Regions from separate parts of the Streptomyces sp. NPDC051173 genome, predicted to be linked through region 1. Evidence: predicted binding sites of a transcription regulator. Region 1 holds the regulator's gene; the other holds the start of a gene.
The links. Region 1 encodes HrcA, which represses chaperone genes, less so after heat shock. Its sites were predicted from a motif close to TTNGCACTCNGNNNNNCNGAGTGCNAA; they were not measured.
Positions count from the first base shown of each region.

Region 2: a site for HrcA is predicted at 1,066-1,092, ahead of groL (chaperonin GroEL). Genes of this name have one in related genera too.

Region 1 covers NZ_JBFBBD010000064.1:25,413-28,663, forward strand. Annotated here, with positions in the region: gene AB0435_RS26580 (DUF3097 domain-containing protein) at 1-425, opposite strand, end outside; gene AB0435_RS26585 (MBL fold metallo-hydrolase) at 483-1,214, opposite strand; gene hrcA (heat-inducible transcriptional repressor HrcA) at 1,409-2,425, shown strand; gene dnaJ (molecular chaperone DnaJ) at 2,426-3,251, shown strand, end outside.
Region 2 covers NZ_JBFBBD010000106.1:10,215-13,465, reverse strand. Annotated here, with positions in the region: gene AB0435_RS31855 (MoaD/ThiS family protein) at 1-245, shown strand, start outside; gene AB0435_RS31850 (cold-shock protein) at 683-886, shown strand; gene groL (chaperonin GroEL) at 1,286-2,908, shown strand; gene AB0435_RS31840 (PTS transporter subunit EIIC) at 2,920-3,251, opposite strand, start outside.

The sequences.
Region 1 (3,251 bases):
ACCACGCCCTCGATCCGCAGGTCGTCGCCCCACACCCGCTCCACGAGCTCCGCGTCGTGGCGGCCCTCGACGTAGATGCGCCCGGCGCGGGCCACCCGCGCCCGCGCCCCCGGGACGGCGATCGAGCCGGAGGCCGTACGGGCCGGGCCCTGCGGCGCGTTCGCGGCCGCCGGGCGTACGAGCGTCACCACGCGCCCCTCCAGCAGGAACCCACGCGGCTCCATCGGGAAGACGCGGTGCTTGCCGAACCGGTCCTCCAGGGTGACCGTGAGCCCCTGCGCCGTCTTCTCGCAGCGGATCACCGCCCCGCAGAACCCGGTGGTGACCTCCTCGACCACGAGATCCGGCTCGGCGGCCACCTCGGGTGCGGGCTGCTGACGCTTCCACGGAGGGGTGAGATCAGGGCCGTAGTTTCTGCTGCGCATGCGCAGCATTGTGGATCAAGATCGAGAAGTCGCGACACACGTCATACGTCCCACACCTCACGACACGCCGAACCGCGCCGCCAACGCGTCCCGTTGCTCCCGCACGAACGCCGCGTCCACCACCGCGCCGTGCCCGGGGACGTACACCGCGTCCTCACCACCCAGCGCCAGCAGTCGGTCCAGCGCCGCCGGCCACTGCCCGGGGAGCGCGTCCGGGCCCGCCTGCGGGTCGCCCGACTCCTCGACCAGGTCACCGCAGAAGACGACCTCCGGCGCCCCGCCCGAGCCCGCCACCAGCACCGCCAGGTCGTGCGCCGTGTGACCGGGACCCACATTGGCCAGCAGCGCCTGCCGCCCGTCGCCGAGGTCGAGCGTGAGCTCGCCGGAGACCGGGTGGCGGGGCCGTACGAGCAGGTCCGCGGCCTCCGCCGCGGCCGTCGGGCCGACGCCGTGCCGTACGGCGTCCCGCGCCAGCTCCTCGCGCTCGCGGAGGAGGAGGTCGGCGAGCCCCACCGCCCCGTACACCTGCACCCCCGAGAACGCCGCCGTGCCGAAGACGTGGTCGAAGTGGGGGTGCGTCAGAGCGATGTGTGTCACGTCACGGCCGAAGAGCTCCCGCACCTCCCGCCGGACCTCCGCGCCCTCGCGTACCGTCGCCCCGGTGTCGACGAGCAGGACGGCCGCCGGGCCCGCGATCACCCCGATCGTGGCGTCCCACACGGGCATTCTGCGGCGCGCGACCCCTGGCGCGAGCCGTTCCCAACGGGCTGTCCCCTCATGGCTCTCCATACCCGGACGCTAGCCGGAGCGCGGTACGGTTGCCCGCTCGACGGGCGTGCGGCGGCGGTGTGTGCGGGCGCACGGCGGGACCGCCCTTGCCCTCGCCGCGGTGTACGGCCGTACACTGGCTGAAGGGATCTGGCACTCGTGACCATGGAGTGCCAGGGAAGGACCCCGTAAGACGGCTGGACTGGAGGTGCGCGGTGCTGAGCGAACGCAGGCTCGAAGTGTTGCGCGCCATCGTCCAGGACTATGTGGGCACCGAGGAGCCGGTCGGCTCCAAGGCCCTCACAGAGCGGCACCGCCTCGGCGTGTCCCCGGCGACCGTGCGCAACGACATGGCCGCGCTGGAGGACGAGGGCTTCATCGCCCAGCCGCACACGAGCGCCGGCCGCATCCCGACCGACAAGGGCTACCGCCTCTTCGTCGACAAGCTCGCGGGCGTCAAGCCCCTGTCGACGCCGGAGCGGCGCGCCATCCACAACTTCCTCGACGGCGCCGTCGACCTCGACGACGTCGTGGGCCGTACGGTACGGCTGCTCGCGCAGCTGACCCGGCAGGTCGCGGTGGTGCAGTATCCCTCGCTGACCCGCTCGACCGTGCGACACGTGGAGCTGCTCTCGCTGGCCCCCGCACGGGTGATGCTGGTGCTGATCACGGACACCGGCCGGGTCGAGCAGCGGATGGTCGACTGCCCGGCACCGATCGGCGAGACCTCGCTGGCGGACCTCCGCGCGCGGCTCAACAGCCGGGTCGTGGGCCGCCGGTTCGCGGATGTGCCGCAGCTCGTGCAGGACCTCACCGAGTCCTTCGAGCAGGAGGACCGAGGAACCGTTTCGACGGTCCTCGCGACCCTGCTGGAGACCCTGGTCGAGGAGACAGAGGAGCGGCTGATGATCGGCGGCACCGCCAATCTCACCCGCTTCGGGCACGACTTCCCGCTGATGATCCGGCCGGTGCTGGAGGCATTGGAGGAGCAGGTCGTGCTGCTCAAGCTGCTCGGCGAGGCCAAGGACTCGGGCATGACGGTGCGCATCGGTCATGAGAATGCTCACGAGGGCCTGAACTCCACATCCGTCGTCGCCGTCGGCTACGGTTCGGGCGACGAGGCAGTCGCCAAACTCGGCGTGGTCGGACCGACCCGCATGGACTACCCCGGAACGATGGGAGCGGTACGCGCAGTGGCACGTTACGTCGGACAGATCCTGGCGGAGTCGTAAGTGGCCACGGACTACTACGCGGTCCTGGGCGTACGGCGTGATGCCTCGCAGGACGAGATCAAGAAGGCATTCCGCCGCCTCGCCCGTGAGCTGCACCCGGATGTGAACCCGGACCCGAAGACGCAGGAGCGGTTCAAGGAGATCAACGCCGCTTACGAGGTGCTCTCGGACCCGCAGAAGAAGCAGGTCTACGACCTCGGCGGCGACCCGCTCTCCGCGAACGGCGGCGGGGGTGGCGCCGGCGGCTTCGGCGCGGGCTTCGGCAACTTCTCCGACATCATGGACGCCTTCTTCGGCCAGGCGTCGCAGCGCGGTCCGCGCTCGCGCACCCGCCGTGGCCAGGACGCCATGATCCGGCTCGAAGTCAGCCTCAGCGAGGCCGCGTTCGGCACCACCAAGGAGATCCAGGTCGACACCGCCGTCGTCTGCACCACGTGCAGCGGCGAGGGCGCGGCCCCCGGCACCTCCGCGCAGACCTGTGACATGTGCCGCGGCCGCGGTGAGGTCTCGCAGGTCACCCGGTCCTTCCTCGGCCAGGTCATGACCTCGCGGCCCTGCCCGCAGTGCCAGGGCTTCGGCACCGTGGTGCCGACCCCGTGCCCGGAGTGCGCCGGCGACGGCCGCGTCCGGTCGCGCCGCACCCTCACGGTCAAGATCCCGGCCGGTGTCGACAACGGCACCCGCATCCAGCTGGCGGGCGAGGGCGAGGTCGGCCCCGGCGGCGGCCCCGCCGGCGATCTCTACGTGGAGATCCACGAGACCGCGCACCCGACCTTCCAGCGGCGCGGCGACGACCTGCACTGCACGGTCACCATCCCGATGACGG
Region 2 (3,251 bases), on a different contig from region 1:
TCCGCACCTATACCGGTGGTGTCGCCGAAGTCTCCGCCGAGGGGGCGACGCTCGCCGAGGTGATCGGCGATCTGGAGCGGAACCACCCCGGCATCGCCGGCCGCGTCCTCGACGACGCGGGCAAGCTGCGCCGGTTCGTGAACGTGTATGTCAATGACGACGACGTGCGGTTCGAGCAGGGGCTTTCGACGCCCACGCCCGACGGCGCCGGGGTGTCGATCATCCCCGCCGTCGCCGGAGGCTGAGCTTTGCGCAAGCTTCTTGTGAAAGACCCCCGGAATCGCCCCGACCGTGAAGCGGACGGGGCGATTCCGTCTGTTGAGCGCGATACAGTTGGGGCGATCCCCCTCCGGCGTCAGTGCCGAACGCATATGAGAACCCGTCAAGTTGTGCGCGAACTGTGCGTGCGAATTGTCGGGTTGCTTGCACTATGCCCGGCCCGACTTGCCCTGGATCCACCGCAGTTCGCCGCATTTCAGCAATCAGCCGTGCCGGGAATTCTCGTCCGAGTGACCTGTTGCAGACGGCATCCGTGCAGATACATTCAGCCGCGGTCGACGCGTTCCGGCGCACACCACCGGGATTCCCCCTGCCGCCGGCTGGGGAGAGTTCCGGGGGTGAGGTCTGACCCGGGTCCGCGAAGTGCGGTCCTGCGCAAGGGCCAGTAATAGGGGAGTTAGGCATGGCTCAGGGCACCGTCAAGTGGTTCAACGCGGAGAAGGGGTACGGCTTCATCGCGGTCGACGGTGGTGCGGATGTATTCGTCCACTACAGCGCGATCCAGATGGACGGCTACCGCACCCTCGAGGAGGGTCAGCGAGTGGAGTTCGAGATCTCGCAGGGCCAGAAGGGGCCGCAGGCGGACATGGTCAAGCTCGCCGTCTGATCTCGGCGCATCGACCACCGGCTCACTCAGCTCGCCGAGGGGCCCGTACCCGCGCACCGGGGTACGGGCCCTTCGTGTGCCCTCGCGCGTGTACGCGTACGCGTGCGCGTGCGCGTTCCGTGTGTACCCGGCGGCGTCCCCATCGCGCGCTTCGTAGGAGTGCACCTTCCGTCCAGGCGCTTGCACTCTCGGGGGTCGAGTGCTAATCATTGGCGTTAGCACTCTCCGAGTGAGAGTGACAGTTTTGGACCGTCGGTGAGGTCCGTCGGCCGGGTGGGGCAAGGAACCATCAGGCCGGTGAACCGTCCGTCGCGGGCGCCAGCGCGGTCCGGAGAAATCCTTCCCCCATAGCCTGAACGGCATGGGGGGACCCCCGACGTCCCGGGAGGACCACTTCACATGGCCAAGATCATCGCGTTCGACGAGGAGGCACGGCGCGGTCTCGAGCGCGGGATGAACCAGCTCGCCGACGCCGTCAAGGTCACCCTCGGCCCCAAGGGCCGCAACGTCGTCCTCGAGAAGAAGTGGGGCGCCCCCACGATCACCAACGATGGTGTGTCCATCGCCAAGGAGATCGAGCTCGAGGACCCGTACGAGAAGATCGGCGCCGAGCTGGTCAAGGAGGTCGCGAAGAAGACGGACGACGTCGCCGGTGACGGCACGACGACCGCGACCGTCCTGGCCCAGGCGCTGGTCCGCGAGGGCCTGCGCAACGTCGCCGCGGGCGCCAACCCGATGGCCCTCAAGCGCGGCATCGAGAAGGCCGTGGAGGCCGTCTCCGGTGCGCTGCTCGAGCAGGCCAAGGACGTGGAGACCAAGGAGCAGATCGCCTCCACCGCCTCCATCTCCGCCGCCGACACCCAGATCGGCGAGCTCATCGCCGAGGCGATGGACAAGGTCGGCAAGGAAGGCGTCATCACCGTCGAGGAGTCCCAGACCTTCGGTCTGGAGCTGGAGCTCACCGAGGGTATGCGCTTCGACAAGGGCTACATCTCGGCGTACTTCGCCACCGACATGGAGCGTATGGAGGCGTCGCTCGACGACCCGTACATCCTGATCGTCAACTCGAAGATCGGCTCGGTCAAGGACCTGCTGCCGCTCCTCGAGAAGGTCATGCAGTCCGGCAAGCCGCTGCTGATCATCGCCGAGGACGTCGAGGGCGAGGCCCTGTCGACCCTGGTCGTCAACAAGATCCGTGGCACCTTCAAGTCCGTCGCCGTCAAGGCCCCGGGCTTCGGTGACCGCCGCAAGGCCATGCTCGGCGACATCGCCATCCTCACCGGTGGCACGGTCATCTCCGAGGAGGTCGGCCTCAAGCTGGAGAACGCCGGTCTCGACCTGCTCGGCCGCGCCCGCAAGGTCGTCATCACCAAGGACGAGACGACCATCGTCGACGGTGCCGGTGACAGCGACCAGGTCCAGGGCCGCGTCAACCAGATCCGCGCCGAGATCGAGAACAGCGACTCGGACTACGACCGCGAGAAGCTCCAGGAGCGCCTCGCGAAGCTGGCCGGCGGCGTGGCCGTCATCAAGGCCGGTGCCGCGACCGAGGTCGAGCTCAAGGAGCGCAAGCACCGCATCGAGGACGCCGTCCGCAACGCGAAGGCGGCCGTCGAGGAGGGCATCGTCGCCGGTGGTGGCGTGGCCCTGCTCCAGGCTTCCGCGGTCTTCGAGAAGCTCGAGCTCGAGGGTGACGAGGCCACTGGCGCCAACGCCGTGCGCCTGGCCCTGGAGGCCCCGCTCAAGCAGATCGCCGTCAACGGTGGTCTCGAGGGTGGCGTCGTCGTGGAGAAGGTCCGCAACCTCACGGTCGGCCACGGCCTGAACGCCGCGACCGGCGAGTACGTCGACATGATCGCCGAGGGCATCATCGACCCGGCGAAGGTCACGCGTTCCGCCCTGCAGAACGCCGCGTCCATCGCCGCGCTGTTCCTGACCACCGAGGCCGTCATCGCCGACAAGCCGGAGAAGGCCGCCGCGGCCGCTCCGGGCGGCATGCCGGGCGGTGACATGGACTTCTGACCCGCACCGGGTCACTTGTCCTGAACGCTGTACGCCGAGGGCGGCACTCCCTGTGAAGGGGGTGCCGCCCTCGGGGCGTTGAGCTCCCCGAGCGCCTCCCGGCCGAAGCCGAAGAGGTACGTCGCCACGAACCCCGTCACGTATCCCACCAGCAGCCCCAGCGCGTAGACCGCCGCCGTCCGGCCGAGGCCGTGGTTGCCCTTCAGCAGGGGGAAGAGGGCCCAGCCCGACGGGCCGATGGCCGTGGCGCCGACCCTGACGCCCAGCTGGCCCAGCAGGCCCACGAAGCCGCCACCGAACGCGCCGCCCACACACGCCGTGACGAACGGCCGCCCCAGCGGCA